Regions from separate parts of the Pseudomonas shirazica genome, predicted to be linked through region 2. Evidence: predicted binding sites of a transcription regulator. Region 2 holds the regulator's gene; each other region holds the start of a gene.

Region 1 (10,301 bases), 1.8 Mb from region 2:
AAAAAACCCTGGTAGCCGTCTTTACCTGTGCCCTGGCGCTCGGCGCAACTGCATTGTTGCCTGCCGATGTCTCGCCGATTGGTTCCGCATATGCCAAAGGTAATGGCAATGGCGGTGGCAAAGGTGGGTTCAACGGTAATGGCGCCGGCTACGAGAGTGATCATGCAGGCAAGGCCACCCGCAACCATGGCGAGAGCGGCAATCACTATGGAAGCCTGCGCAATGATGACAACGGCCGTGGCACTACCCGGTCCGGCATTGCCCATTCCAAGGAACACAACAAGGCCGGGCGCTCCTCTTCGAAGCACGATCGATAACTGAAAGCACACATGGCGTGCGCTCGAACCGGGCGATGCGGTTGATGGCACCGGCTGCGCCGGTGTTCGCGGGTAAACCCGCTCCTACAGGTACGGCGCATTCCTTCAGCTGGTGGGGTCCCTGTGGGAGCGGGCATACCCGCGAAGCAGGCGACGCCGTGGATGGCACCGGCTGCGCCGGTGTTCGCGGGCGCGCACGCTCCCACAGGTATGGCGCATTCCTTCAGCTGGTGGGGTCCCTGTGGGAGCGGGCATGCCCGCGAAGCAGGCGACGCCGTGGATGGCACCGGCTGCGCCGGTGTTCGCGGGCGCGCCCGCTCCCACAGGTATGGCGCATTCCTTCAGCTGGTGGTGCCCCTGTGTGCGGGTTTACCCGCGAAGCAGGCGACGCGGTGGAAGGCACCGGCTACGCCGGTGTTCGCGGGCGCGCCCACTGCCACAGTCTGGTGCCCGCCAGACCTCAAACCCTGAACCGCGCCACCAACGCCGCCATCTCCCCCACCAACCCCGACAACGCCTTGCTCGCCTCACTGGTCTGCTGCGCCCCTGCTGCCGAGGATGTCGACAGCTCGCGAATGTTCAGCAGGTTGCGGTCCACCTCTCGCGCCACCTGGGCCTGCTCTTCGGCTGCACTGGCAATCACCAGGTTACGCTCGTTGATCTCGCCGATCGCACTGTAGATACCCTCAAGCACCTGCCCCGAGGCCAGTGTCACGTCCAGCGTCGACTGGGCACGACTGGTACTGGCCTGCATCGAGGTCATGGCCGCTTCGGTACCCGCCTGCACGCGCCCGATCATCTGCTCGATTTCCTGGGTCGACTGCTGCGTGCGGTAAGCCAGCGTACGCACTTCATCAGCCACCACCGCAAAGCCGCGCCCGGCCTCGCCCGCACGGGCGGCCTCGATGGCGGCATTGAGCGCCAGCAGGTTGGTTTGCTCGGACACCGAGCGAATCACTTCCAGCACCTTGCTGATGTCCCGCACCTGCCCGACCAGTTGCTCCAGGTGTGCGCTGCTGGCCTGGATCTCCCGAGTCATGGCCTCGGTGCCGTCGATGTTGTCGTTGACTTGCCGGCGGCTTTGCGCCGCCAGCTGGTTGGATTCGCTGGTGGTCTGCGAGGTGGTGATGGCATTGCGCGCAACCTCCTCGACAGCCGTGGTCATTTCGGTAACGGCGGTAGCGGCCTGCTCCAGCTCCAGGCCCTGCTGGCGCAGGTTGTTGGCGCTTTCCTCGGTGACCGTATTCAGCGCCGTGGCGGCTGCGTCCAGCTGCCTGGCACAGTTGCTGATCTGCCCCAGAGTGTCGCGCTGGCTCTGCTGCATGCGCTCAAGTTCATGGAACAGCTGGCCGATCTCGTTACTGCCCTGCCCCTGCACCGGCACGCTCAGGTCGCCGCCGGCAATGCGCTGGAAGTGCCGGCCAGCTTCGCGCAGCGGGTGCAGCACGCGCTGGGCAATAAAGGCCCAGCACAGCACCGCCAACACCAACGTCACGCCTAGCAGCCCCAGGCTCAGCAGTTGGGCGCGCGCCAGGCGCCGGTCGGATTCCAGCATGATCTGCTGACCGCGCTCACTCAATGCGCCGACCAGTTGCTGGCGCAGCGCCTGCAGCCGGCCCATGGCGTTGCCGGCGTCGGTGTTGACCTTGAAATACTGCTCGAGTGAACGTTGACGGGTTGCCTCACGCTGCCCGGCGACCGCCTTGGAATACTCGCCGTAGGTGGCCTGCAGTGCCGTTGCCAGTGCGTGCAGCGCAGGCTCGCGGGCGTTTTCGACAAACTCGTCCACCAGCTTCTGGCTCTTGTCGTTCAGCTCGACCGACAGCGCCATGCGCTTGTTGGCGCTTTCCTCATGACCACCCAGCTGCTCGATGAAGCCCGAGGACACATTGGCACTGGCGCGAATCGCCATCAGCAACGCATTGTTCAACCGGTCCGACTGGTGCGCGGTCTGGTCCAGTTCGGTGATCTGCTGGTCGCTGCCCACCGCCGCCCGCCAGGCACTGACGGTGGAAAACAGCAGGGTCACGCTGAACAGCGACAGCACCCAGAACATTCCGGTGCGGATCTTCAGGTTGGCAAGCATGGGGGCAGTACTCCTTGTTGGCACCACTTCTGGTCGATGATTCGACGGTGGGTGTGCTGCTATCGGAGGTACTGCCCCAGGCTTGAGGCGCCGGAGTACGGTTATGGGCGGTAACCGAACAGATGTTGTCGAGGCACAGACCGGGCGACGGGCAACAAGCCGCCCAGGCGGGAACTTCAACGCTCCAATTCGGTCGATAGCATCCGCTCGCCCTCCAACCTGGCCCGCCCCCCCTGCCGAGTCTTCCGCCGATGCCCAGCACACCTGTTCTGTCAGCCCTGCTCCTGTTGTTCAGCGCAATCACGGCACAGGGCGCACTGGCCGGCGAACGCTACGCGCCCACGCGCAGCAACAATGCCTCGACGGTGCTGATCGAAACCGCCTCGCAACAGTATGCCGACGGCCAGCTGGACCAGGCGGCGGCCACCCTGGAGCGTGCGCTGCACATTCAACCGAACAACCCGGCAACGCTGCACTACCTTGGCGTTTTGCGCCTTCAGCAAGGGCAGTATGAACAGGCCGAAACCCTGGCGCTTCGCTCCAACCTGCGTGTTGGCAACAATCACGCCCTGCGCAGCCGCAACCTGCAGCTGATAGAAGCCGCGCACAAGGCCCAGGGCTCGGGCATTCTGCCGACGGCTGCGCACTGACGGCGATCGGACGCTGCGCGTCAGGCCACCATCGACCTTCTTTGCACCCACGCGCATTACCCGGTAAAGTCGGCGCCAGGGCGCTGGCTGCGCCTGCGGTCCGCGCCAAGGGGTTTCCCGAGCCAAGCATCATCACATTCCCATACCAGCTCCCGGCTTGTCGGCGGACCGAGCCCCAAAGGAGTTGGCATGCCCGCCATCAATGCATCCCGCCACCACGGCCTGCTCGACCTGCCCGCCTTGCGCAAACGCGCCAAACGCTTGCTCACCGCCCTGAAAAACCACAAGGCCGACGACACCCGCGAGCAGCTACGCGCACTCGGCCTGCCTGGCCCTGACTACCGGCTTGCCGATACCCAATGGCTGGTGGCCCGCGAGGCCGGTTTTGCCAGTTGGCCCAAGCTCAAGGCCCATGCCGATGCCGTCGCTTTTGCGGCACGCCACCCTGGCTTCACCGCCGATGACGAGGCAGCCGTGCAGCATTGGCGCTGCGGCAACGACATCGCCCACAGCTTGCGCACGGCCGGTTTTGCCGGTGCCTTCCAGATGTTCGAGGACCCCATGGTCATGGGGCCGGTCTGCGCACTGCCCGAGGAGCAGTATTGGCAGGTTCGGGCCGCTTACATACAGCAGGCGTTCAACCTGAGCATCCAGGACGTTGAGCAACGCCAAGCGGCACAGCGCACCGCCCTGGCCGGCTTGAACAGCGACAGCAAGATCGTGCTGTGGTGCGAGGGTGACGCTTACGACCAGCTGTTCCTGATCCGCGTACTCGCCAGCCTGCCCAGCCTGCCGCGCCGCTTGGAGCTGATCGAAATCACCCAGGTACCTGGCGTCGAGCGCTTCATCGGTATCGGCCAGCTGGCCCCGGACTTGCTCGCCTGGCTATGGCCACAACGTCGCGCGCTGGGTGAGGACGTGCTGGCCCTGGCCCGCCAGACATGGGCAGCCTATACCGCGCCTGACCCAAGGGCCTGGGCTGCCCTGGCGGGCCTCCAGCATACGGCCTTGCCGTTGCTGGGCCGGGCCCTTGCGCGGCAACTTCAGGAACTGCCGGGGGCGAACGACGGCTTGAGCCTCACCGAACGCCTGCTGTTGCGCATTCTGGCCTCACGCGGCGAGCTGCCGGCCGGACGTGTGTTTGCCCAGTTGATGATGCAGGATGAACCGCTGCCTTACCTGGGTGACATGATGTTCCATGTTTTGCTGCAGCCCCTGATCCATGCACCGCACCCGCTGCTGCTGGAAGGCCCGGGCGAGTCTTGGGCGCAACGGCCGTTGCGGCTGACCGCACTTGCCGAGCAGGTGCTGGCGGGGCAGGCGCATTGGCTTGACCACAACCCTGCGCAGCGCTGGGTGGGTGGAGTGGTTATCGATGCCGCGGACAAGCCCTGGGTGGTCAGCGAACAAGGCGGAGTGTGGCAGCGCAAATAGCCCGCTCAAGCTTGATCAGGTAACGCGGTGGATGGCACCGGCAAGTCAGCTCTCATGGAACTACCCATAACTCATTGCATTAGCAGGGCCCCTGTGGGAGCGGCTTTAGCCGCGAACACCGGCGCAGCCGGTGCCATGCACCGCGTTGGGATCTTCGCGGCTAAAGCCGCTCCCACAGGGTACGCGGACCGCTTGCGAATTCAGTTCTCTACTCGACAGCGCAGCCCAAAGGGCTGGGTGATCGCCCACAGGGATTGCGCTGGACCGATGTTGCAATCGCCTTCGCCGCCTGCGCCAAACGTTGTGTAGCCAGCCGGATTTCATCCATGTCCAGCGAGGCAAACCCGAGGCGCAAGGCATTTTCCGCATGACCAAACGGCGAAAACTGCCGGCCACTGCGTACCACCAGGTCCAACTCCAACGCCTTGCCAACCAACTGATCCACATTGATCTCGTCAGCAAACCTCACCCACAGCGCCAGCCCACCTTCCGGCTCGCGCACGGTTACCTGCTCGCCAAAGGCATCGCGCAAGCAAACCAACAGGGTCTCTCGACGTCGGCGATACTCCCGGGTGACCCGACGCAAGTGCTTCTTCAGTTCGCCATCATTGATCAAGTCCGCCAGCATCTGCTGCATCACCGCATCACCCTGCCCCAGGGTCAGCGTCGCCCTGCGTTCGAGCGCCGCAGCCACCTCCGCCGGCGCCACGATGAAACTGCAACGGAACGTACTGCCCAGGGACTTGGACAATGAGCCAATGTAGATCACGTGCCGCTGCTGACGGTCGCTGGCCAGCGGCAGGTAAGGCCTCCCGGCAAAGTGGTATTCATGGTCGTAGTCTTCCTCGACCACGCAGAAGTCGTGCTGCCGCGCCAGTTCCAGCAACTGCTGCCGGCGCCCGGCAGGCAGGCTGACCGTGGTCGGGAACTGGTGATGGGGTGTGATGTACAGCATGCGTACCTGGTGCAGCCGGCACAGTGCATCGATCTGCTCGACCCGACAGCCCTCCTCATCCAGGTCCACGGTGACCAGCCGGGCGCCCAGCTGGCGGAAGATCTCCCACGCGGGCGGATAGCTCAGGCGTTCGACCAGCACAACGTCACCAGGCTTGAGCAGCACGCTAGCCACCAGGTACAGCGACATCTGCACGCCCTGGGTCAGGCAGATATGCTCGGCGCCAACGTTCAGGCTGCGATTGTGCCGCAGCATGTCGGCCAAGGCGCTGCGCAGGGAGTGGCTGCTGCACGCGCTGCCATGGCGCACGGTGTTGGCGGCAAAGCTGTTGCGCAAGGCATTACGGTAATAGCGGTGCAGAACGGTCTGCGGCAGCAGGCGGTGGTCACAGGCGCCGTTGTCAAAGAACAGCGCACCCGGCCGATCCTGCTGCGCGGCAGCCTGTTCGTTGGCCGCGAAGTAGGCAACGGCAGGCTCCTCCTGTAGCACCAGGGCAAAAGGCTGCGCTGCATCGGGCTCGGCCAGGGTGCCAGCCGCCAGCTGCCGACTGACGAAGGTGCCACGGCGCTGCACGCTTTCCAGCCAGCCTTTGGTCTCGGCTTCCTCGTAGGCGAGGATCACCGTCTTGCGATTGACGTTCAGCAGTTGCGCCATTTCCCGCGTGCCGGGCAACGGCGTACCGGGGCGCAGGCGGCCCTCGGAGATCGCGGCTACCAGGCCCTCGACGATCTGCCTGTACGAAGCCTGCGGCTGCGCCCCGTCGAGCTTGAGCAGCGGCTGCCATTTGCGAAGCTGGACCATGTGAATTAACCGAAACTGGAGGTTCTACTGGTCCTGGACTATAGCAACAATCGAACCTCCACTTGCCCCGAGATGCCCATGCAGAACCGCCACGTCATTGAATTGTCGCCCTCGGGCAAAACCTTCGACGCCAGCCAGGAGCTGCTGCTCGATGCCATGCTCGCCAGCGGCCTGCCGGTGCCCTTCTCATGCCGCCGCGGCGCCTGCGGGTCGTGCAAGGTCAAGGTGGTGTCGGGGCAGTATCGGGACAAGCAGCGGACGGCAGACATGCCGGCGCCCTGCTACCCCCTGGCCGACGACGAAATGTTGCTGTGCCAGAGCCACGCCTGCAGCGACATGCGCCTGGAAATCCCCGGCTGGTCCCTGGAAACCCAGACACTGGAAATCCACGCGCAGGTACATGGTAAACGCGAACTGAGCGCCGATATCATCGAACTGGTGCTGCAGCCTGCACAGCCGTTGGCGGTACGGGCTGGCCAGTACGTACGCATTCGGCTCGCCAACGGCGATAGCCGCTGTTTTTCCATCGCCAACCTGCCCGACCGGGACCAGGGGAAACTGGTGTTTCACATCCGCAAGGTAAGCGGCGGCCTGTTTACCGAACGCCTGCTGCCAACCCTGCAAGCAGGTGACACCTTGAAGCTGGAAGGGCCGGTGGGTGCCTGCACCTGGCAGCACGAGGACCAGCGGCCCCTGGTGCTGTTCGCCACTGGCACAGGTTACGCCGGCATCAAGCCATTGCTGCTGACCGCCCTGGCAGGTGATGCCGAGGTCACGTTGTACTGGGGCGGCAGATCGGACGCCGACTTCTATGACCGTGAGTTTCTCGATCAGGCCAGCCGTGCACACGCTCACTTTCGCTGGTACCCGGTGCTATCGGACCAGGCGCGGGTGCAGCAGGTAGCGCTGGCCCAGGCCCATCGCTGGGCCGACACCCAGGTCTATGCCTGCGGCAATGCGGCGATGATCAGCCAGGTTCGCGAGCAGTGCCTCGCGGCAGGCCTGCAGGCCCATCGTTTTGTCGCGGAGGCTTTCGTTGCCAGCGGCACACTGGCGCCAGAGGCTTCAACAGCCAGCCCGTTGCACCCGGAGCTTGAAAAAGTCGGCCCACGCTACTCGCTGGACGGCATGCTCGCTGCCCGCGAGCAGTCGGTGCGGGCCGTTGCTGCGATAGCGAACCAGCTGAAAGTCGGCATGACCACTGCCCAGGCGCTGGAGATGGCCGCGCAAACCTTGCAGGCGATGGGTGCATCGCACACCTGGCACCCGACCTACATCCGCTTTGGCGACGACACCGTGCGCACGCCGCGCCAAGGCATTGATCTGCAACGTGTATTACGTACTACGGATATCGTCGTGGTCGACGTCGGCCCGGTATGGGATGGCTATGAGGGCGACTATGGCGACACCTTCGTGTTCGGCCAGCACGAGCTGCACCACGCCTGCGTCAAGGCACTGCATGAGGTGTTCGACGAAACCCGCCAGGCCTGGGGCCGTGGCCTGACCGGGCGCGAACTGTACGACTTCGCCGAGCGCAGTGCCCAGGTAAAAGGCTGGCAGCTGGAGCGCAACCTGGCCGGGCATCGCATCGCCGACTTCCCGCATGTGCTGTATGGGCAGGACAAACTGGCCGAGGTGGAAATCGTCCCGAGCGAAGTGGTGTGGGTGCTGGAGATCCAGTTGTGCCACCCTACCGAGCCGGTCGGGGCGTTTTTCGAAGACATCCTGATTGGCGAGGCCAGGTCGGTCTCCTGAGGTGAAAATTTAGCAGGGGCCCGGTAGGAGCAGCCTTGTGCTGCGAAGAGGCCGGTACAGGCAACAGATACGAATTGTCAGTACGGGCCTCTTCGCAGCACAAGGCTGCTCCTACAAAGGACGCGCCAAGTGAGCGATATTTGTTTTCAACGCGCCAGCGCAGCTCAAAAGGCCGGGCATTCGTCAACAGAACAACAGCCCGGCAGGTACACCCTCAAGCGCCGAGCGAATCCACAACGCTTCGCAGCTTGCCCCGGGTCATCTCCGTGCACGCCTGCATGGGCTCTCGCAGTTCGTCGGTCATCAGCCCCTGCAGCTGCAAGGCCGCCTTGACCACAGCCGGGTTGGGCTCGGCAAAGGCCATCTTCATCCAAGGCAGCAATTGGTAGAACGTGCCGCGCGCGGCTACCCAGTCGCCATGGTCGACCTGCTGCAGCATGCGCACGTACAGGTCGGCGCGTACATGCGCCGAAGCAGAAATGGCCCCTGCGCCACCCAGGCACAGGTTGTTGAAGATCTGCACGTCCTCACCGGCCAGCACCTGGGCGTGGCCGTCCTGGATCAGGGCCATGGTGGTCTCGCTGTCACCGCCGCAGTCCTTCACCGCCGCGATGCGCGGGTGGCGCACGATGCGGCGCAGGGTTTCACGCTCGATACGTACCCCGGTGCGGTAGGGAATGTCGTAGACGATCACCGGTACGCTGGCGGCATCCGCCACGGTGCTGAAGAACGCTTCGATGCCGGCCTGCGAAGGCCGGATGTAGCACGGCGCAGGGACCAGCAGCCCGCCAATCTCACGCCGCTGGATTTCAGCCTGGAAGGCCAACAACTCGCGCAAGTTGTAGCCCGACAAGCCCATCACCACCCTGCCCGGCTCCACCCAGGCCAGCACGGCATCCAGCACGGCCAGTTGTTCGGCCTTGGACAGCGCCGCCGCCTCGCCCGTGGTACCGCACACCACAAAACCGGCCACACCCTCTTCGAGCAGCTTCTTCACCAGTTTTTCCAGGGCGGCGAAGTCGACTTCATTGGCGCGCAATGGCGTGACGAGGGCAATCCAGATACCACGGAAATTCGACATGCAAAAACTCCTGATGTTGACCGAAAGTCAGCGTCAGCAGAGCGGAGAGTCGAAGTGGTCTGGCAGGGATACCTGGCGCCTTCTGTCTCGTCAGCCCACCTGACGAGACAGCGCGCCTCGGTCAGATGAGCGGCTGTTTCTTGGATTTCTTGGCAACGGCAACGCACGCGCCTGCCTGGGCGATGAAGCCCGAAGCGAAAATGGCGTGGTTGGAAATGGACATGCCGGCAAGCCCGTTGCGTGGATATGGCTGGATAATGGTGGCGCGGCGCACTCGGTGTCAACACCGAGATAGCAAACCCATCCGGCTGCGCTGGTGTTCACTGCCAAAGCCGCACAGAGATCTGTGGGCCCGATCTTGTACAAGAGACATTTGATCAGTCCAGCATCCACCCAGCATCACCCTCCTCCAGCACACCACCGTGATCCGTCCGGTCACCTTTACGCGCCACGGCCGCGCCTTCAATCAGGAAATGCTCGGCTCCACTCTCAATCACGGCACCGCACGTGGTCCGATCCCCCACCCTGGCAACCGCCCTGCCGTTGAAGATGTACGTTGCACTGCCGCTTTCTACCTCGTTGATGCCATGCAGCGGGCAGACATGTCGATGGCCTACAAGTACGACAGGATTCATTGGGTCTCTCCTTCTGATGGCCCGGTGCGAGATTCACGGTCTATCTCCTCTGGCCAATTAACCTTGGGTGCCAGGCAATGCATGTGGCTCAGGCCATCGTCATCGTTCCAGTCACGGGGTGGGTGTACGAACTTCGGCAGGGCTTCGGGGCCTTGCTGCATGAATAGCCGGGCGATGGCCCAGTAGGCTTCACCGTGGTACAGGTCGTGGGTGAAGAAGACGCGGTCGATGACTTCGTTGGTTTCCGGGTTGCGGACCGACAGCATGACGTTTTCGATCAGCCCACCGTGGCCGGGGGCGTAGACTCGGTAGACTTCGGCGGTTACGTCGTCCCAGTTGTAGGCGACCGGTTTAACGCCCCAGTGTTTGCGGCTGAACAGATAGATGTAGTGGAATCTGAATTGATAGAGATAAATTTTGCGTCGCAGGCGATTGAAGCGGATTGGTTCGTCCCTTGGGAGCATTAGGTCGATCTTTACAAAGGACGCAACAGCCCACATTCCAATCAGAGGCACCAGCACTATAATAACAGCAACATACCAGTCACGCGACCAACTAACATCCAGCATAAGCAAATACAAATATAT
Region 2 (10,301 bases):
GACCGCTGCCTGCCGGCGCGGGTACGGGTGCGGCAACCGGCGCATGGCTGGCGTAGCTGCCAAAACGGCGGTTGCTGCGGGAAATGGTATGCACCTTCTCGCACAGCAGTTGCTTGACCTTGTCGGGGTTGCGCGAGATGTCCTCGAAGTTCTTCGGCAGGTAATCCACCGCACCGGCATCCAGCGCATCGAGGGTGACACGGGCGCCTTCATGGGTCAGCGACGAGAACATCAACACCGGCGTCGGGCAGCGCTGCATGATGTGCCGCACCGCGGTGATGCCGTCCATCATGGGCATTTCGTAGTCCATGGTGATGACATCGGGCTTCAGCGCCAGCGCCTGGTCGATTGCTTCCTTGCCGTTGGTCGCGGTACCCACTACCTGGATCGTCGGATCCGCCGAGAGGATTTCCGAGACGCGGCGGCGGAAGAAACCGGAATCATCCACCACCAGGACCTTGACTGCCATAAACACTCCATTAGGCGGCGCAACCCGCCAGGGTGCGCCACCGAAATCAAATACGCCGCGCGGCGTAACGCTTGAGCATGCTCGGGACGTCGAGAATCAACGCGATGCGACCGTCGCCGGTGATGGTGGCCCCGGACATGCCCGGGGTGCCCTGCAGCATCTTGCCCAGCGGCTTGATTACCACTTCTTCCTGGCCAACCAGTTGATCGACGACAAAGCCGATGCGCTGGGTGCCGACCGACAGGATCACCACGTGGCCCTCGTGCTGCTCTTCGTGCACCTGGCCCTGGACCAGCCAGCGCTTGAGGTAGAACAACGGCAGCGCCTTGTCGCGTACGATCACCACTTCCTGGCCGTCGACCACGTTGGTGCGCGACAGGTCGAGGTGGAAGATCTCGTTGACGTTGACCAGCGGGAAGGCAAACGCCTGGTTGCCCAGCATCACCATCAAGGTGGGCATGATCGCCAGGGTCAGCGGCACCTTGATGACGATCTTCGAACCCTGGCCCTTGGCCGAGAAGATGTTGATCGAGCCGTTGAGCTGGGAGATCTTGGTCTTCACCACGTCCATGCCCACACCGCGGCCGGACACGTCGGAAATCTCGGTCTTGGTCGAGAAGCCTGGGGCGAAGATCAGGTTGTAGCAGTCCGACTCGCTCAGGCGATCGGCGGCATCCTTGTCCATCAGGCCCTTTTCCACGGCCTTGGCGCGCAGGATGTTGGGGTCCATGCCCTTGCCGTCGTCGGAGATCGACAGCAGGATGTGGTCGCCTTCCTGCTCGGCCGACAGCACCACGCGGCCGGTACGCGCCTTGCCGGAGGCTTCACGCTCCTCGGGCATCTCCACGCCATGGTCGACGGCGTTGCGCACCAGGTGCACCAACGGGTCGGCCAGGGCCTCGACCAGGTTCTTGTCGAGGTCGGTCTCTTCGCCGACCAGCTCCAGGTTGATTTCTTTCTTGAGCTGGCGGGCCAGGTCACGCACCAGGCGCGGGAAGCGGCCGAAGACTTTCTTGATCGGCTGCATGCGGGTTTTCATCACCGCGGTCTGCAGGTCGGCGGTAACCACGTCGAGGTTGGACACGGCCTTGGACATGGCCTCGTCACCGCTGTTAAGGCCCAGGCGCACCAGACGGTTACGCACCAGCACCAGCTCGCCGACCATGTTCATGATCTCGTCCAGGCGCGCGGTATCGACCCGCACGGTGGTTTCCGCTTCGCTGGCGCCATGCTTGTCGGCGGCCGGGGCCGGGGCGCGGGGTGCTGCGGCAGGTTTGCTGGCAGGCGCCGGCGCCGGTGCCGGAGTAGTAGCTGCTGCTGGCTTGGCCACAGGCTGGCTGTCGGCCTTGGCCGCAGCTGGCGCTTGCACCTTGGTTGCAGCCGGGGCTTCGACGGCGGCCACGTCGCCGCCGAACTTGCCTTTGCCGTGCAACTGGTCCAGCAGCGCCTCGAACTCGTGCTCGCTGATTTCATCGCTGGCTGCACTGGTGTCAGTTGCAGCAGGCGCCAGCGCCTTGGCAGCGGGCAAGGCATCGGCCTGGAAGGTGCCCTTGCCATGCAACTGGTCCAGCAGCGATTCGAATTCGGCGTCGGTAATTTCGTCGCTGGCCGGTTCCGGCGCGCCGGCAACCGGCTGCGCGGCAACTTCGGCGCTGAACTGGCCTTTGCCGTGCAACTGGTCGAGCAGCGACTCGAACTCGGCGTCGGTGATTTCGTCACCTTCACCGCTCACGGTCTCGCCCTGCATCTGCTCGTCGGCCGCAGCTTGCGCCTTGACCGCATCGAGCGAATCGAGCAGCTGTTCGAACTCGCTGTCGGTGATGTCCTGCTCCTCGGCAGGCGCTTCGGCAACCGGTGCCGGTGCCGCGGCGGCAGGCGCTTCAACGGCCACGGCGCCCCCCGGCTCGGCCAGGCGCGACAGCGCCGCCAAAAGCTCGGGGGTAGCCGGGGTCACTTCGGCGCGCTCGCGCACCTGGCCAAACATGCTGTTGACCGTGTCCAGTGCCTCGAGCACCACATCCATCAGTTCCGCGTCGACCCGGCGCTCACCTTTGCGCAGGACGTCGAACACGTTCTCGGCGATATGGCAGCACTCCACCAGCTCGTTCAGCTGAAGGAAGCCGGCGCCCCCTTTTACAGTGTGGAAACCGCGAAAGATCGCATTGAGCAGGTCGGCATCGTCGGGCCGGCTTTCCAGCTCGACCAGTTGCTCGGACAGTTGCTCAAGAATTTCGCCGGCTTCTACCAGGAAATCCTGGAGGATTTCTTCATCGGCGCCGAAGCTCATCAAACGTGCTCCTTAAAAACCCAGGCTGGACAGCAGATCATCGACATCGTCCTGACCGGACACGACGTCTTCACGCTTATCGGCATGAATCTGCGGACCTTCACCCCGAGTCGGATGTTTTTCTCGATCTTTTTCTGCACGCAGTTGATCGTGGTCATGCTGGATGCCCGCAAAGCGGTCGACCTGGCTGGCCATCAGCACCAGTTTGAGCAGGTTGCTTTCCACCTCGGTGACCAACGTGGTGACGCGCTTGATCACCTGGCCGGTCAGGTCCTGATAGTCCTGGGCCAGCAGAATGTCGTTGAGGTGGCCGGCGACCTTGCGGTTACCTTCGGCGCTGTGCGTCAGGAAACTGTCGACGCGCTTGACCAGGTCACGGAACTCCGGCGCAGCCACTTCGCGGCGCATGAAACGCTGCCAGTCGGTGCTCAGTGCCTGGGCCTCGCTGGCCAGGTCGTTGAGCACCGGGGTGCTTTCCTCGACCAGGTCCATGGTGCGATTGGCCGCGCCCTCGGTGAGCCTGACGACGTACGACAGGCGCTCGGTGGCGTCGGTTATCTGCGACACCTCCTCGGCCTGCGGCATGGTCGGGTCGATCTGGAAACTGACAATGGCACTGTGCAGCTCGCGGGTCAGCTTGCCGACTTCCTGGTACAGGCCGCGGTCGCGGGTCTGGTTCAGCTCGTGAATCAGCTGCACCGCCTCGCCGAAACGGCCCCGCTCCAGGCTTTCGACCAGCTCCTGGGCATGCTTCTTCAGGGTCGATTCGAACTCGCCCAAAGACGTTTGTGATGAATCCATGGCGCGCCCCCTGACGTGACTCAGCCGTTGACGCGTTCGAAGATCTTCTCGATCTTTTCTTTGAGCACCTGGGCGGTGAACGGCTTGACCACGTAGCCATTGACGCCGGCCTGGGCCGCTTCGATGATCTGGTCGCGCTTGGCTTCGGCGGTCACCATCAGCACCGGCATGGTTTTCAGGCGATCGTGGGCACGCACCTTGCGCAGCAGGTCGATGCCGGACATGCCAGGCATGTTCCAGTCGGTCACCAGGAAGTCGTAGTGGCCGTTCTCCAGCATCGGCAGCGCCGTGGTGCCGTCATCGGCTTCTTCGGTGTTGGTGAAGCCCAGGTCACGCAACAGGTTCTTGATGATCCGCCGCATCGTCGAAAAGTCGTCAACGATGAGGATTTTCATGTCTTTGTTCAAGTAGACCTCCAAGCAGTCTCAAACGCGCTCGGCCCCGAGCGCGCATTCACAATTCGGTACAACGTAGAAAACGACTGCAACGACAGCGGGCTCAACGCGCCCGCCATTCCCCCAGGCGGCTGCGCAGGCGCGCGGCACACTGGCTGTGCAACTGGCTGACCCGCGACTCGCTGACCCCCAGCACCTCACCGATTTCCTTGAGGTTCAGCTCTTCGTCGTAGTACAGCGCCAGCACCAGGCGCTCACGCTCCGGCAGGTTGGAGATGGCCTCGGTCAGGGCGGCCTGGAAGCGCTCGTCCTCCAGGCCGCGCGCAGGTTCTACCTGGCCACTGGCGCCATCCTCATGCAGCCCTTCGTGCTCGCCGTCCTGCAACAGGTCGTCGAAGCTGAACAGGCGGCTGCCCAGGGTATCGTTCAAGATCCCGTAGTAATCATCGAGACTCAATTGGAGTTCGGCAGCAACTTCATGATCTTTAGCGTCACGGCCGGTTCTGGCTTCAACCGCACGCATCGCGTCGCTGACCATGCGGGTGTTGCGGTGCACCGAACGCGGTGCCCAGTCGCCCTTGCGCACTTCGTCCAGCATGGCCCCGCGGATGCGGATGCCGGCGTAGGTTTCAAAGCTGGCGCCCTTGCTGGCGTCGTACTTGTTGGCCACTTCCAGCAGGCCGATCATGCCGGCCTGGATCAGGTCCTCGACCTGCACGTTGGCCGGCAGCCGCGCCAGCAGGTGGTAGGCGATGCGCTTGACCAGCGGGGCGTAGCGTTCGATCAGCTCGTACTGGGCGTCTTTCGACGCTCGGCTGTACATCTTGAAACCGCTGGCGTTCATAGCACTGGACCCGCGCTGGTGGGTTGCACCAGACGCTCGACAAAGAACTCCAGATGGCCACGCGGGTTGGCCGGCAGCGGCCAGCTGTCGACCTTCTGGGCTATCGCCTTGAAGGCCAGCGCGCATTTGGAGCGTGGGAAGGCTTCGTACACGGCACGCTGCTTCTGCACCGCCTTGCGCACACACTCGTCATACGGCACAGCGCCCACATACTGCAGGGCAACGTCGAGGAAACGGTCGGTGACCTTGGTCAGCTTGGCGAACAGGTTACGGCCTTCCTGCGGGCTCTGCGCCATGTTGGCCAGCACGCGGAAACGGTTCATGCCGTAGTCGCGATTGAGCAGCTTGATCAGGGCGTAGGCATCGGTGATCGAGGTGGGTTCATCGCATACCACCAGCAGCACTTCCTGGGCGGCGCGGACGAAGCTGACCACCGAATCACCGATACCGGCCGCAGTGTCGATCACCAGCACGTCGAGGTTGTCGCCGATTTCGCTGAACGCCTGGATCAGCCCGGCATGCTGGGCCGGGGCCAGGTGCACCATGCTCTGCGTGCCCGAGGCAGCCGGCACGATGCGCACACCACCGGGGCCCTGCAACATCACGTCGCGCAGCTCGCAGCGCCCTTCGATGACATCGGCCAGGGTCCGCTTGGGGGTAAGGCCCAGCAGCACGTCGACATTGGCCAGGCCCAGGTCGGCGTCGAGCAGCATGACCCTGCGGCCAAGCTCGGCCAGCGCCAGGGACAGGTTCACTGAAACGTTAGTCTTGCCGACGCCACCTTTGCCACCGGTCACGGCGATCACCTGTACGGGATGCATGCTACCCATGTCTGTTCTTTACCTTGTCTCGCTGGGACTCAGGCCACACGTAGGGCAATTCTGCGTACCCCTTGGCATAGCTACCTTGCACACATTTCATCATCAACCCGCTCGCCGTGGGTTGTGATAGAGATCAGCGAACATATCGGCCATGGCCTCTTCGCTGGGCTCGTCCTGCTGCTGCACATTGACCGCGCGGGAGACCAACTGGTGCCCCCGAGGCAGGTGCAGGTCGTCAGGAATGCGCGGCCCGTCGGTCAGGTAGGCCACTGGCAGTTCATGACTGATGGCAAGGCTCAGCACATCGCCAAGGCTCGCCGTTTCATCGAGTTTGGTCAGGATGCAACCGGCCAGGCCGCAGCGCTTGTAGCTGTGGTAGGCGGCGGTCAGCACCTGCTTCTGGCTGGTGGTGGCCAGCACCAGGTAGTTCTTCGCGGCAATGCCACGCCCGGCCAGGGTATCCAGTTGCATGCGCAGGGCCGGGTCGCTGGCCTGCAGGCCGGCGGTATCGATCAGCACCACGCGCTTGCGCAGCAGCGGCTCCAGCGCCGCAGCAAGCGACTGGCCCGGGTCGACGTAGGTCACCGGCACGTTGAGGATGCGGCCCAGGGTCTTGAGCTGCTCCTGGGCGCCAATGCGGAAGCTGTCCATGCTCACCAGCGCCAGGTTCTGCGCGCCGTACTTGAGCACGTAGCGGGCGGCCAGCTTGGCCAGGGTGGTGGTCTTGCCCATGCCGGCCGGGCCGACCATGGCAATCACCCCACCCTCTTCGATCGGCTCGACCTCGGGGATTTCGATCATCCGCGCCAGATGCGCAAGCAACATGCGCCAGGCCTGGCGTGGCTCGTCGATCTCGGCAGTCAGGTCCAGCAGCTCACGGGCGATCGGCCCGGACAGGCCGATACGCTGCAGCCGGCGCCAGACGGTGGCCTGCTGCGGCTTGCTGCCTTGCAGCTGGTTCCAGGCCAGCGAGCCGAGCTGCACTTCCAGCAGCTCGCGCAGGCCCGACAGCTCGGAGCGCATGGCATCGAACAGGCGCGGGTCGACCGGCGCCGACGCAGGCGCTGCAGCAGCCTCGGGAACATCGACATGCGGTTCGATCAACGGCTCGGCGGCGGTCAGCGACTGCCCGGCGAACAATTGGCGGTTGTTGTCGCTGCTATCCTGGCGGTGGCCCAGCTCGGCCTGGGCAGTGGCGATGCGCGTATGGGTCTTGCGCAGCTCTTCTTCCAGTTCGGCGTTGGGCACACGGGGGGCCAGGGCGGACAGCTTGTAGTCCAGCGCGGCCGTCAGCTCGACACCGCCGGCGATGCGACGGTTGCCGATGATGGCGGCATCGGCGCCCAGCTCATCACGGACCAGTTTCATGGCCTGACGCATATCGGCGGCGAAAAATCGCTTAACTTGCATTATCCCCTACCTCAGCCGTTAGGGCCCACGGTGGCAATGATGGTGACTTGCTTGTTGTCCGGTATTTCCTGATACGCCAGAACATGCAAATTCGGTACAGCCAGGCGGCCGAAACGCGACAGCATGGCGCGGATCGGGCCGGCGACCAGGAGGATGGCCGGCTGGCCCTGCATTTCCTGGCGCTGGGCCGCCTCGATCAGCGAACGCTGCAGCTTCTCGGCCATGCTCGGCTCCAGAAGAACACCGTCTTCCTGACCTTGCCCGGCCCTTTGCAGACTATTGAGCAAAATCTGTTCCAACCTTGGCTCCAGGGTAATCACTGGCAGCTCCGACTCAACGCCGACAATGCTTTGCACGATGGCGCGACACAATCCGACGCGCACCGCCGCCACCAGCGCGGCGGTATCTTGACTCTTGCCGGCGTTGTTCGCGATCGCCTCGGCGATACTGCGGATATCGCGTACGGGTACCTGTTCCGATAACAGCGCCTGCAGCACCTTGAGCAGGCCCGACAACGAAATGACACCCGGCACCAGCTCTTCTGCAAGTTTAGGCGATGCCTTGGCCAACACCTGCAGCAGTTGCTGGACCTCTTCATGGCCGATCAGCTCGTGGCAGTGCTTCTGCAGAATCTGGTTCAGGTGGGTGGCCACCACGGTACTGGCGTCGACCACGGTGTAGCCCAGCGACTGCGCCTGGGAGCGCTGGCCGACATCGATCCACACGGCTTCAAGGCCAAACGCCGGGTCACGCGCGGCAATGCCGTTGAGGGTACCGAACACCTGCCCCGGGTTGATTGCCAGTTCGCGATCCGGGTAGATCTCGGCTTCGGCCAGGATCACCCCCATCAGGGTCAGGCGATAGGCGCTGGGCTGCAGGTCAAGGTTGTCGCGGATGTGCACGGTGGGCATGAGGAAGCCCAGGTCTTGCGACAGCTTCTTGCGCACACCCTTGATCCGCGCCAGCAACTGGCCACCCTGGTTGCGATCGACCAGCGGGATCAGCCGGTAGCCGACCTCCAGGCCAATCATGTCGATCGGTGTGACGTCGTCCCAGCCCAGCTCCTTGGTTTCCAGCGCGCGTTGTGGCGATGGCAGCAGGTCCTGCTGGCGCTGCGCTTCCTGCAGCGCCTGCGCTTTGGCCTTCTGCTGTTTCTTCCACACCAGGTACGCGCCACCCCCGGCCAGCAGGCCAAGGCTGAGGAAGGCCACGTGCGGCATGCCCGGCACCAGGCCCATAACGATCATCAGCGCGCCGGACACCGCCAGGGCCTTGGGCGAATCGAACATCTGCCGGTTGATCAGCTTGCCCATGTCCTCGGAGCCCGAGGCGCGGGTAACCATGATCGCGGCAGCGGTCGACAGCAGCAGTGATGGCAATTGCGCCACCAAACCGTCACCGATGGTCAGCAAGGCGTACACCTTGCCGGCATCGCCAAAGCTCATGCCGTGCTGCAGCATGCCGATCAGCATGCCGCCGATCAGGTTGATGAACAGGATCAGCAGGCCGGCGATGGCGTCACCGCGGACGAACTTGCTGGCACCGTCCATCGAACCGTAGAACTCCGCCTCCTGCGCCACTTCGGCACGACGGTGCTTGGCCTGGGCCTGGTCGATCAGGCCGGCGTTGAGGTCGGCGTCGATGGCCATCTGCTTGCCGGGCATGGCGTCGAGGGTGAAACGCGCGCTCACTTCCGAGATACGCCCGGCACCCTTGGTCACCACCACGAAGTTGATGATCATGAGGATGGCGAACACCACGGCACCGACCACGTAGTTACCGCCGATCACCACCTCGCCGAAGGCCTGGATCACCTTGCCGGCGGCGCCGTGCCCCTCCTGGCCATGCAGCATCACAACCCGGGTGGAGGCCACGTTCAGGGCCAGGCGCAACAGCGTGGCCACCAGCAGGATGGTGGGGAACGCGGCGAAGTCGAGCGGGCGCAGGGCGTAGACGCAGACCAGCAGGACCACGATCGACAGGGCGATGTTGAAAGTGAAGAACACATCGAGCAGGAACGGCGGTATCGGCAACATCATCATTGCCAACATCACCAGCAGCAACAGCGGCACACCCAGGTTGCCCCGACCGAGCCCGGCCAGGTTGTTACGGGCGTTGCTGATTAACTGAGTGCGATCCACCGCGAGTCCTCTTGATGCAAAACTTTGACGCACAGGGGGCGCCTGGCGCTGGCATTGCAAGAAGCTTTCCAACTTTGCTCGATGGTGTTCACCCTGAGGGTTTTATCGCCTGCGAGATCGAGCGCCGCCCGCGCGGCGCTTCGCGGGTGTTCGCCTTGACGCTTTCTGCGCCTATGAAATCGAGCGCCGCCCGCGCGGCGCTTCGCGGGACAAGCCCGCTCCCACATTTGTTGCAACGTGGCCATGCCTGTGGGAGAGGTGTTGTCAGCCGGGGTGCAGGGCTTGAGATAGGTGATGCAGCAGCAATGCCAACTCAGAAATCCAGTCATCCCACCAAGGCAGGCAACCATGGCCTGACAGGTTTGGCACGTTGCAACAAATGTGGGAGCGGGCTTGCCCCGCGAAGCGCCGCGTGGGCGGCGCTCGATTTCACAGGCGCTGAAATGGCATGGCGAACACCGGTCAACTGTCGCGACGCAGGTCCGGCGGAATCGGCAGGTCGTCCTTCAGCGGCTCTGGCCGCTTGCCCTTGCCCGCCCTGTACTGGCGGATCTGGAACACATAGGCCAGCACCTGCGCCACCGCCAGGTAAAGCCCGGCAGGGATTTCCTGCTCGAGCTCGGTGGAGTAGTAGATCGCCCGCGCCAACGCCGGCGATTCGAGGATCTGGACCTTGTGCTCCACCCCAATCTCGCGAATCTTAAGGGCAATGAAATCCGTCCCCTTGGCCAGCAGCAACGGCGCTGCCCCGCCTTTCTCAGGGTCGTATTGCAAGGCCACCGCATAATGCGTCGGGTTGGTGATGATCACGTCGGCTTCGGGCACAGCCGCCATCATGCGCCGCTGCGAAGCCTCACGCTGAAGCTGGCGAATACGCTGCTTGACCTCGGGCTTGCCTTCGCTGTCCTTGTATTCGTCCTTGATTTCCTGCTTGGTCATCTTCAGCTTGTTGTGCGTCTGCCACAGCTGGAACGGCACGTCCGCCGCCGCAATCAACAGCAGCCCGGCCGACATCCACAACGCACTCCAGCCCACCACCTGCAGGCTATGGATGATCGCCTGCTCCAACGGCTCATTGGCGATCGCAAGCAGCGCCTGGCGGTCGTTGACCAGCACCACCACCGCCACGACCA
Region 3 (10,301 bases), 470 kb from region 2:
CAGCTGGAAGGCCGGCTGACCATGATGGTGGCCAACCTCAAACCACGGAAGATGCGCTTTGGGGTGTCCGAAGGGATGGTCATGGCGGCCGGGCCTGGCGGTGAAGAGATCTACCTGCTGAGCCCGGACAGCGGTGCCAAGCCAGGCCAGCGCATCAAGTAACAAAACCTGCTGGACCTTGTGGGAGCGGGCGTGCCCGCGAAACTGACTACGCGGTGCATGGCACTGGCGTTGCCGGTGCTCGCGGGCACGCCCGCTCTCACAATGACTCCGGCACCTTGATGCCAAACCCGGACAATCGCCCCGATTCCCGGCTATCGTCATCTCATGAGCGACTACATCCTGGTACTGATCAGCGCTGCGCTGGTCAATCACCTGTGCCTGCAACAACAGCCATTCCCAAGGCTGCACCTCCACGTGCACGGCCTCGCCTGCGCACTGTGCATTGCCTTGGGCGTGATCGGCGCACAACTACTGGTGCGCGGTGTGCTTGCCCCACTGCAAGCCCAGGACCTTGCCCTGTTCCTGTTGTTGCCCTGGCTGGCCGTGCTTGCCTGGGGCGTACCATGGCTACTGACAAGATGGCGCCCGAGCTGGCCGGTGACGCAACTGCCCGCGCTGCTGTTGAGCAACGCGGTAGTACTGGGCTTGACCCTGCAACAGGCAAGCGACGAAAGCACATGGCTCGCTACCTTGCTGCAAGGCCTGCTGGCCGGCGGCGGCTTCTGGCTGGCGTTGGTGCTGTTCGCCGACCTGCGCCAGCGCAGCGCTCATGCCGACGTCCCCGGGGCAATGCGCGGCCTGCCCATCGAACTGCTTGGGGCCGGAGTAATGGCCATGGCGTTTTCCGGCTTCAACGGGCTGTTTGCCCAATGACCGCCAAGCCCGACCCGCGGCTACGCACCAGCATGGGCCTGGTGTTGCTTGCCTGCGTACCTGGCCTGCTGGCGCTGTTCTGGCTTCATGGCTGGAGTTTGCTACTGAACCTGTTGCTGTGCGCCAGCACCGCGCTGCTGTGCGAGGCGCTGTTGCTTACCTTGCGAGCACAACCGCTGCGCACGGCGCTGAACGACGGCAGCGCGCTGGTGACCGCCGTGCTGCTGGCCGCCGCCCTGCCCACCTTGGCACCCTGGTGGTTGCCGGTGGTCGCTACCAGCGTTGCCATCGGCATCGGCAAGCAGGCCTTTGGCGGGGTTGGGCGCAACCTGTTCAACCCGGCCATGGTCGGCTACGCCTTCGTGCTGCTGAGCTTCCCGTTGCAGATGAACCATTGGCCGGGGCCGGCACCAGGCCTGCTCGACAGCCTGCAGCTGGTGTTCGCCGGCGGCGAGCAGATCGATGCCTGGGCCAGGCCGACGCTGCTCGACGGCCTTCGCCACAACCACAGCCTGACCATCGATGAACTGTTCGCCGGTCACCCGGGTTTCGGCAGCATCGGTGGACGGGGCAGCGAATGGGTCAACCTGGCGTTCCTGCTGGGCGGCCTGTTCCTGCTGCAACGCAAGGTTATCAGTTGGCATGCGCCGGCCGGTCTGCTGGCTGGGTTGTTCCTGTTCAGCCTGCTGGGCTGGAATGGCTCGGGCTCGGACTCCAACGGCTCTCCCCTGGTGCACCTGTTCTCCGGCTCGACAATGATGGCGGCGTTCTTCATTGCCACCGAACCGGTGTCCGGGCCCCGGCAGGAGTGGGCGAAGCTGGGTTTCGGCCTGGGGGCGGGCCTGCTGATCTATCTGATCCGCACCTGGGGTAGCTACCCGGACGGTACAGCGTTCGCCGTCCTGCTCATGAACCTCATGGCGCCGAGCCTCGAACGCCTGGCTCTGCAGCGCCAGCAGGTTGCCCGATGAAGCGCCTGGTACGTGATGTGGGTTTGTTGCTCCTGACCGGAGCACTGGCGCTGTCGACCACTTTGGCCTGGCGGCACTGGACCAGCGCAGCCATCGCCGACGCCGAGAAGCAACTGAATAGCCGCCAGCGGCTGGCGGTGTTGCCAGAAGGCAGTTACGACAACCAACCTTTGGACAGCCCGTTGCCCAGGCCCGCCGCACAGCGGCCAAACAGCCGCATCCTGGCAGCTTACCGGGCAACGCTGGCGGGTAAACCGGCCGCCGTCATACTGGTCACAAAGGCCCAGGGCTATGCCGGGCCTATCGTGCTGAGCGTGGCCATCGCAGCGGACGGCCGACTGATCGGCAGCCAGGTGGTCGAGCACCAGGAAAGCCCTGGGCTGGGTGCACGCCTGGGTGATGCGCAGCTGAACTGGCTGGGGCAATTTGCCAACCGTCAGCTGGGCGACCACTGGGCGCTGAAGCGCGACCAGGGCGACTTTGACCAGTTGGCCGGCGCAACCGTGACCTCACGTGCAGTGATCGTCGCGCTACAGGAAGCGCTGAGCTACTTCGATGAGCAGCGCAGCGTATTGCTGGAGGGCGCCACGCATGAATAGGCTCTACCTGCTCGGCGCAAGCCTGGTGCCTCTGCTGGGCGCCACCCGAACACTGAGCGAAGGCGCCACCATAGGCGTGTGCGCAGTGCTGCTGAGCAGCCTTCACCAGCTATCAATGGCACCCCTGCGCCGACGGTCCGCCACCTGGACCTATGTACTGGCCAGCCTGCTGGTTCTGGCGGCCCTGGCCAGTTGCTTGCAACTGGCACTGCGTGCCTGGCTGCTGCCACTGGCACTCGCCCTCGGCCACTATCCCGCACTGCTGTGCCTGCAATGCCTGGCCATTGACTACCTGCTGCCCGATCAAGGGCGCTGGCGCCTGCTCGCCGGCCACCTTTGCGCGTTGTTTGCCACATGCCTGCTGCTTGGTGCCAGCCGCCAATGGCTGGCCGACGGTATCGGCCTGCACCTGGCCAGCCTGGCCCCGGGCGCCTTGCTACTGCTCGGACTGCTGTTGGCCTTGTACAATCGTCTGCGTCCGGGCCCTGCCCAATCACGTCATCAAGGAAAGCTCTGATTTCATGAATGCCGCCAAACGCCTGGAGATCTTTCGCAGGCTGCACGAAGACAACCCCGACCCGAAGACCGAACTGGCGTACACCACCCCGTTCGAGTTGCTGGTCGCCGTGACACTGTCTGCGCAATCCACCGATGTCGGCGTCAACAAGGCTACCGCACGCCTGTTCCCGGTCGCCAACACCCCCGAGGCCATCTATGCGCTGGGCGTCGAAGGCCTGAGTGAGTACATCAAGACCATTGGCTTGTACAACAGCAAGGCGAAAAACGTTATCGAAGCCTGCCGGCTGCTGATCGAACGCCATGACAGCCAGGTCCCGCAGACACGCGAAGCCCTGGAGGCGCTACCCGGCGTTGGCCGCAAGACCGCCAACGTAGTGCTCAACACAGCGTTCCGCCAGCCGACCATGGCCGTGGATACCCATATCTTCCGGGTCAGCAACCGTACGGGCATTGCGCCAGGCAAGACGGTGCTGGAAGTGGAGAAAAAGCTGATCAAGTTCGTGCCAAAGGATTACCTGCTCGACGCCCACCACTGGCTGATCCTGCACGGGCGCTATGTGTGCCAGGCACGCAAGCCACGCTGCGGCAGTTGCCGGATTGAAGACTTGTGCGAGTACAAGCACAAGACCTCCGACGATTGAGTCGATAGCTCGAAACCACCCACTGCGATTGAAAAAATCTTTTTTACCAGCGTCTGCTTTCTGGTTATAAGGACGGCCAATGGCCCCTTGGCTTGGAGCGACTCATGAGTAGCGATAAAGACGACCTGTCGATCGAAGATGATTTTGTTGCCGCAGATGACGAAGCGGAACCCCAGGTGGAAACCGCAAAGACCAACCTGAGCAAGCGCCGCACCATCGACAATATGCTGGAGGAAAGGCGCCTGCAGAAGCAGTTGGCCGACTTCGACTACGATCTGTAACCTTGGCAAAGCCTCCTGGCTGGAGGCTTTACGGCCTTGGTGATCAGCTTAACCCTTGCCGTTGCGCCAGCTCGATCAAGTCGACCAGCGACCGTGCATTGAGCTTGAGCAACAGGCGCGACTTGTAGGTACTGACCGTCTTGTTGCTGAGGAACATGCTGTCGGCAATTTCCTTGTTGGAACGCCCTCGCGCCAGCTGCTGCAACACGGTCATCTCCCTTGCCGAGAGGCGGTTGACCATATCCGTCTCGCTCCCCCCCCTTCCACGTGATACGTGCAGGGCCTGGTTGGGGAAGTAGCTGTAGCCCGACAGTACGGCCTTGATGGCGCTCAGCAGTTCGGTGAGTTCCTGCTGCTTGCACACATACCCCGCCGCCCCCGCCTGCATGCAGCGCATCGAGAAGTTGCCGGGGGCCTGCGATGTCAGCACCAGCACCTTGCTGCCCGGGCTGAAGGCCGTCATGCGGGTGATTACTTCCAGGCCATCCAGCTTGGGGATGCCGATATCGAGCACCACGATATCCGGCAGGTGTTGCCGTGTCAGTTGCAGCGCAGCCACTCCGTTGTCGGTTTCCGCCACGACGTCATACCCATGCCGCTCCATCAGCATGCGTACGGCCAGGCGTATGACCGGATGATCATCCACGATAAGCACTTTATTCATGCGATATCCATTCATTGCTTTTGCTTTGGCCCGCCAAGATAACCTACAGAGCGCCTGCTGGCGCGGTGATTTACCGGCGAAATATATGAACAGATGGAACCTACAACACTTACAGAAATTTCCTACACTCAACTGATGTACTTGTAACAATCAAATTCCCTGTTACCGAATGAACGGTATCACCGGCCTGTAAAAGTGCACCAGTTGAAAACCGGCCGATACCTCGGGAAATGTTCAATTCAAATACCTGAACAGGCAACATCACCAGGATTTCGAGCGATTATTCTCACGGGAAACAATCCAGTCTTTAGTTGAGCAGCGCGGTAAGGCAAAGATATGCAAAATCGCTGGAGACGACCCATATGCACCAAGTACAACCTGTCGCCCCGCTGACGATCATTGCCATCTTCGCAGGGATTATCGAAGCCTCCGCCCTTGCCACATTGCCGTTTCTCAGCGAGTCCAGTCAAAAGCTCTATACTTGGTTTCTGGTGGGCTTCCCATTCTTCCTGACGGCACTGTTCTTCCTCACGCTCAACTTCAATTACAAGTCGTTCTACGACCCGTCGCCAAACAGGACGACAAACGACAACACATCGACACCGAGTGATGTGTCCAAGCATGCAATGCCCGGTAGTACCGGCGAAGCGCTGCAGGGCGAGCCTGTCACGTTCATGTTTTCCGGCCCCGATGCCTATCGCATGATGGAGCAGCAATTGCTGTCCGCCCTCGCCCAACCGCCTCAGCAATCTCGCACCTGGCGCTTTTGCAACCTGGACAGACGCCAGTGCGCGCAACTATCGATCAGCGCGCTTGATGAACAGGTGGCGAACGACGGCCATTGATTCCACGGACAAAAAAAACCCCGGCCTGAGCCGGGGTTCTTGCCGCACATGACGGTAATCAGAGCAGCGAGCGGCCCTTGTTGGCAGCAATGCGCATACGCAGGGCGTTGAGCTTGATGAAGCCAGCTGCATCCGCCTGGTTGTAGGCGCCGCCATCTTCCTCGAAGGTAGCGATGTTGGCGTCGAACAGCGAGTCGTCCGACTTGCGGCCGACAACGGTGACGTTGCCCTTGTACAGCTTCAGGCGTACCACGCCGTTCACGTTGACCTGCGAAGCGTCGATCATCTGTTGCAGCATCAGACGCTCCGGGCTCCACCAGTAGCCGGTGTAGATCAGGCTGGCGTACTTCGGCATCAGCTCATCCTTCAGGTGAGCGACTTCGCGGTCCAGGGTGATCGACTCGATGGCACGGTGGGCCTTGAGCATGATGGTGCCACCAGGGGTCTCGTAGCAACCGCGCGACTTCATGCCGACGTAACGGTTCTCGACGATATCCAGACGGCCGATGCCATTGGCACCACCGATACGGTTCAGGTCGGCCAGGACGGTGGCCGGAGTCTTCTCGACACCGTCGATGGCAACGATGTCACCGTTGCGGTAGGTCAGCTCGATGTAGGTAGCCTGATCCGGGGCGTTCTCAGGCGAGACACTCCAGCGCCACATGTCTTCTTCGTGCTCGGTCCAGGTATCTTCCAGGACACCGCCTTCGTAGGAGATGTGCAGCAGGTTGGCGTCCATCGAGTACGGCGACTTCTTCTTGCCGTGGCGCTCGATCGGGATGCCGTGCTTCTCGGCGTAGTCCATCAGCTTCTCGCGGGACAGCAGGTCCCACTCACGCCATGGGGCGATTACCTTGACGCCTGGCTTCAGCGCGTAGGCACCCAGTTCGAAACGCACCTGGTCGTTGCCTTTGCCGGTGGCGCCGTGGGAAATGGCGTCGGCGCCGGTTTCGTTGGCAATTTCGATCAGGCGCTTGGCGATCAGCGGACGGGCGATGGAAGTACCCAGCAGGTACTCGCCCTCGTAGACGGTGTTGGCGCGGAACATCGGGAACACGAAATCACGCACGAATTCTTCGCGCAGGTCGTCGATGTAGATCTCTTTAACGCCCATTGCCTGGGCCTTGGCACGAGCCGGCTCGACCTCTTCGCCCTGCCCCAGGTCAGCGGTGAAGGTCACCACTTCGCAGTTGTAGGTATCCTGCAGCCACTTGAGAATCACCGAAGTATCAAGGCCGCCGGAATACGCCAGTACGACCTTTTTTACGTCCGCCATGCCATCACTCCACGGGGTTGTACGGAAAGGGATCGATTCTAACGACGTTACGGATAAATTTACAGTGGGGCGACAGCTTCTGACGACAAAGCGACAAGAAGTTTCGGAAGGGCGACTTACCGTCGGAAATTATGAAATGCCGTGTGGGAGCAGCCTTCAGGACTTGGCAGGTGTTGGCTCAGGGGCCTTTTCGACAGGCTTCTCAACCGGCTTCTCGATTACCGCAACCCGATCCAGTTCGATATTCACCCGACGATTACGCGCCCGGTTGGCAGCATTGGTGTTCTTCGCCAATGGATAACGCTCGCCATGGAAACGCACGGTAATCTGCTCTTCCGGAACGCCATGGGCCTTGAGGTAGTCGGCTACCGCCAGTGCCCGGCGGCGCGACATGTCGCGATTGGTCAGGCGATTGCCACTGTTGTCGGAGTGGCCGTTGAGCTCTACATGGTTAACTGTCGGGTCAGCCTTGATGTAGTCGAGGATCACGTCCAGCCGTGCCTTGGCCGCGCCATCCAGCTCGAAGCCTCCCCCGGGGAAGCCCACCTGGGTCTGACGCACCTGATCGTAGTTCATCGGCAGCAGCTTGCCGGCACAGGCCTGATAGTCGTTGTAGGCCTTGGCGAAGCTGACCGGCAGCACACGCACTTCCATCGGCCTGCCCGCCTCGCCGGCATAATTGCGTACCACCGTGCTGCGCCCATCGAGCAGGCCGTTGATCAGGCGACTGGCCTGGCCCTGGGAAGAACTGAACAACACCCCGGTACGGGCCATGCGCACGCTGCCCAGATTGATGTCGCTGCGCCCAGGCTGCCACGGCGCAGCAGCTGCCAGCAATGTGGCCGTGCCCGCCCCCAGTACGTTGCTGTCCGAGCGCAACTGGAACACCGGTTGCTCGCCCGCGCGGCGCACGAACTCGCCACTGCCGAAACCGTCGATCGGCTGGATCAGCCGGCATTCGAACTGGTCACCCTCGACCTTCCAGGCAATGTTTTCCATGCGCGTCTGGAAGGTCAGCGCACCGGCCGGCAGGCTGGCGAACAGGGTCAACAGGGCTAGGTAACGCTGGCGCACGGGCGGCTCCACAAATTCTGACGGCTTACCTGCAGGCTATCGGACGCCTGGCGGAAAACTTGATAGCCGTGCTCCACCCAGGGTTTTCCGGTAGCATTGGGGCTTGAGTTCGACCCGCCTGGAATCCCCAATGTCCGATCGCCTGACCCTCCTGCGTCCCGACGACTGGCACATCCATCTGCGCGATGGTGCCGTCCTGCCCCACACCGTTGGCGATGTGGCGCGTACTTTCGCCCGTGCCATCATCATGCCCAACCTGGTTCCGCCGGTACGCAATGCCGTAGAGGCCGGCGCCTACCGTGAGCGCATCCTGGCCGCCCGCCCGGCTGGCAGCCGCTTCGAGCCGCTGATGGTGTTGTACCTCACCGACCGCACCAGCCCCGAGGACATCCGCGCGGCCAAGGCCAGCGGTTTCGTGTATGCCGCCAAGCTGTACCCTGCTGGCGCCACCACCAATTCAGACTCGGGCGTGACCAGCATCGACAACATCTTCCCGGCCATCGAGGCGCTGGCGGAAGTTGGCATGCCGCTACTGGTGCATGGCGAAGTGACCCGTAGCGAGATCGACGTGTTCGACCGCGAGAAGCGCTTCATCGACGAGCATATGCGCCGTGTGGTCGAGCGCTTCCCGACACTGAAGGTGGTGTTCGAGCACATCACCACCAGCGATGCCGCGCAGTTCGTCACCGAGGCCCCGGCCAACGTCGGCGCGACCATCACCGCGCAGCACCTGCTGTACAACCGCAACCACATGCTGGTTGGCGGCATTCGCCCGCACTTCTACTGCCTGCCGATCCTCAAGCGCAACACCCATCAGGTGGCGTTGCTGGATGCGGCCACCAGCGGCAACCCGAAGTTCTTCCTGGGTACCGACTCGGCCCCACACGCCCGACACGCCAAGGAAGCCGCCTGCGGTTGCGCCGGTTGCTACACCGCCTACGCAGCCATCGAGATGTACGCCGAAGCGTTCGAGCAGCGTAACGCGCTGGACAAGCTGGAAGGCTTTGCCAGCCTGCACGGCCCGGCGTTCTACGGCCTGCCGGCAAACACCGACACCATTACCCTGGTCCGCGAAGAATGGACCGCCCCGGATAGCCTGCCGTTTGGCGAGCAGACCGTAGTCCCGCTGCGCGCCGGCGAAAAACTGCGCTGGCGCCTGCTGGAGGAAAACGCGTGAGCGAAGACCTCTACGAAGACGACCTCGACACCCAAGGCAGCAGCGGCTCGCGCCATCCGATGGCCGAGCGTTTCCGCGGCTATCTGCCGGTAGTGGTAGACGTTGAAACCGGCGGCTTCAACAGCGCTACCGATGCCCTGCTGGAAATTGCCGCAGTCACCATCGGCATGGACGAAAAGGGCTTCCTGTTCCCCGAGCACACCTACTTCCACCGCGTGGAGCCATTCGAGGGCGCCAACATCGAGGCGGCCGCGCTGGAATTCACCGGGATCAAGCTGGACCACCCGCTGCGTATGGCAGTCAGCGAAGAAAGTGCGCTGACCGACATCTTCCGTGGCGTACGCAAGGCGCTCAAGGCCAATGGTTGCAAGCGGGCGATCCTGGTCGGCCACAACAGCAGCTTTGACCTGGGCTTCCTCAATGCGGCGGTGACGCGCAATGACCTGAAGCGCAACCCGTTCCACCCGTTCTCCAGCTTCGACACCGCTACCCTGGCGGGCCTGGCTTATGGCCAGACCGTACTGGCGCGGGCCTGCCAGAGCGCCGACATCGACTTCGACGGACGTGAGGCGCACTCGGCGCGCTATGACACCGAGAAGACGGCCGAGCTGTTCTGCGGCATCGTCAACCGCTGGAAAGAGATGGGCGGCTGGCGCGATTTCAACGATTGATCTGCAAAAGCGTTCGCGCGCATTCCCGCTCCCACCGGTACTGCAGTGGCCTCAGCCATTGTGCTATTCCTGTGGGAGCGGGCAAGCCCGCGAAAAGGCCGGCACAGGACGGCACAAAAAAACCGGCCACAAGGGCCGGTTTTTTCATGCACGCGGCAATTACAGCTTGCCAGCGTTCTCGCTCAGGTAGGCAGCAACGCCTTCCGGCGAAGCGTTCATGCCTTTGTCGCCTTTTTTCCAGTTGGCAGGGCAGACTTCGCCGTGCTCTTCGTGGAACTGCAGGGCGTCGACCAGGCGCAGCAGCTCGTCCATGTTGCGGCCCAGTGGCAGGTCGTTGACGATCTGCGAACGAACAACACCGTTGGTGTCGATCAGGAAGGCGCCACGGAAGGCTACGCCGCCTTCGGACTCGACGTCGTAGGCCTTGCAGATTTCGTGGGTCATGTCGGCAGCCAGGGTGTACTTGACCTGGCCGATACCACCGTTGTTGACCGGGGTGTTACGCCAGGCGTTGTGGGTGAAGTGCGAGTCGATCGACACGCCGATCACTTCCACGTTGCGCGCCTGGAAGTCAGGGATGCGGTTGTCCAGGGCGATCAGCTCGGACGGGCAGACGAAGGTGAAGTCCAGCGGGTAGAAGAACACCAGGCCGTACTTGCCCTTGATGGCCGAAGCCAGGTTGAAGCTGTCGACGATCTCGCCGTTGC

The links. Region 2 encodes FliA, which starts transcription of late flagellar genes. Its sites were predicted from a motif close to CTAAAGTTTNNNNNNNNNNNGCCGNTAA; they were not measured.
Region 1: the regulator FliA is predicted to act here: its motif matches at 2,463-2,490, upstream of IMX18_RS13235 (methyl-accepting chemotaxis protein).
Region 3: the regulator FliA is predicted to act here: its motif matches at 7,783-7,810, upstream of IMX18_RS03045 (flagellar protein MotY).

Annotation. Positions count from the first base shown of each region.
Region 1 is NZ_CP063456.1:2,896,494-2,906,794, forward strand. Features, by position in the region: gene IMX18_RS13230 (hypothetical protein) at 1-317, shown strand, start outside; gene IMX18_RS13235 (methyl-accepting chemotaxis protein) at 778-2,403, opposite strand; gene IMX18_RS13240 (tetratricopeptide repeat protein) at 2,655-3,053, shown strand; gene IMX18_RS13245 (DUF1835 domain-containing protein) at 3,243-4,487, shown strand; gene pdxR (MocR-like pyridoxine biosynthesis transcription factor PdxR) at 4,696-6,243, opposite strand; gene IMX18_RS13255 (NAD(P)H dependent flavin oxidoreductase family protein) at 6,322-7,998, shown strand; gene dapA (4-hydroxy-tetrahydrodipicolinate synthase) at 8,213-9,079, opposite strand; gene IMX18_RS13265 (hypothetical protein) at 9,201-9,353, opposite strand; gene IMX18_RS13270 (PAAR domain-containing protein) at 9,457-9,714, opposite strand; gene IMX18_RS28030 (DUF6708 domain-containing protein) at 9,711-10,301, opposite strand, start outside.
Region 2 is NZ_CP063456.1:1,142,372-1,152,672, reverse strand. Features, by position in the region: gene IMX18_RS05280 (protein-glutamate methylesterase/protein-glutamine glutaminase) at 1-469, opposite strand, end outside; gene IMX18_RS05275 (chemotaxis protein CheA) at 516-2,756, opposite strand; gene IMX18_RS05270 (protein phosphatase CheZ) at 2,769-3,557, opposite strand; gene IMX18_RS05265 (chemotaxis response regulator CheY) at 3,578-3,952, opposite strand; gene fliA (RNA polymerase sigma factor FliA) at 4,056-4,796, opposite strand; gene fleN (flagellar synthesis regulator FleN) at 4,793-5,626, opposite strand; gene flhF (flagellar biosynthesis GTPase FlhF) at 5,720-7,027, opposite strand; gene flhA (flagellar biosynthesis protein FlhA) at 7,039-9,168, opposite strand; gene flhB (flagellar biosynthesis protein FlhB) at 9,631-10,301, opposite strand, start outside.
Region 3 is NZ_CP063456.1:668,079-678,379, reverse strand. Features, by position in the region: gene metG (methionine--tRNA ligase) at 1-162, shown strand, start outside; gene IMX18_RS03090 (Rnf-Nqr domain containing protein) at 328-876, shown strand; gene IMX18_RS03085 (RnfABCDGE type electron transport complex subunit D) at 873-1,847, shown strand; gene IMX18_RS03080 (RnfABCDGE type electron transport complex subunit G) at 1,844-2,446, shown strand; gene IMX18_RS03075 (Rnf-Nqr domain containing protein) at 2,439-2,963, shown strand; gene nth (endonuclease III) at 2,968-3,606, shown strand; gene IMX18_RS03065 (PA3496 family putative envelope integrity protein) at 3,711-3,887, shown strand; gene IMX18_RS03060 (response regulator transcription factor) at 3,931-4,551, opposite strand; gene IMX18_RS03055 (hypothetical protein) at 4,914-5,396, shown strand; gene IMX18_RS03050 (argininosuccinate synthase) at 5,455-6,672, opposite strand; gene IMX18_RS03045 (flagellar protein MotY) at 6,829-7,746, opposite strand; gene pyrC (dihydroorotase) at 7,877-8,923, shown strand; gene rnt (ribonuclease T) at 8,983-9,594, shown strand; gene IMX18_RS03030 (peroxiredoxin) at 9,754-10,301, opposite strand, start outside.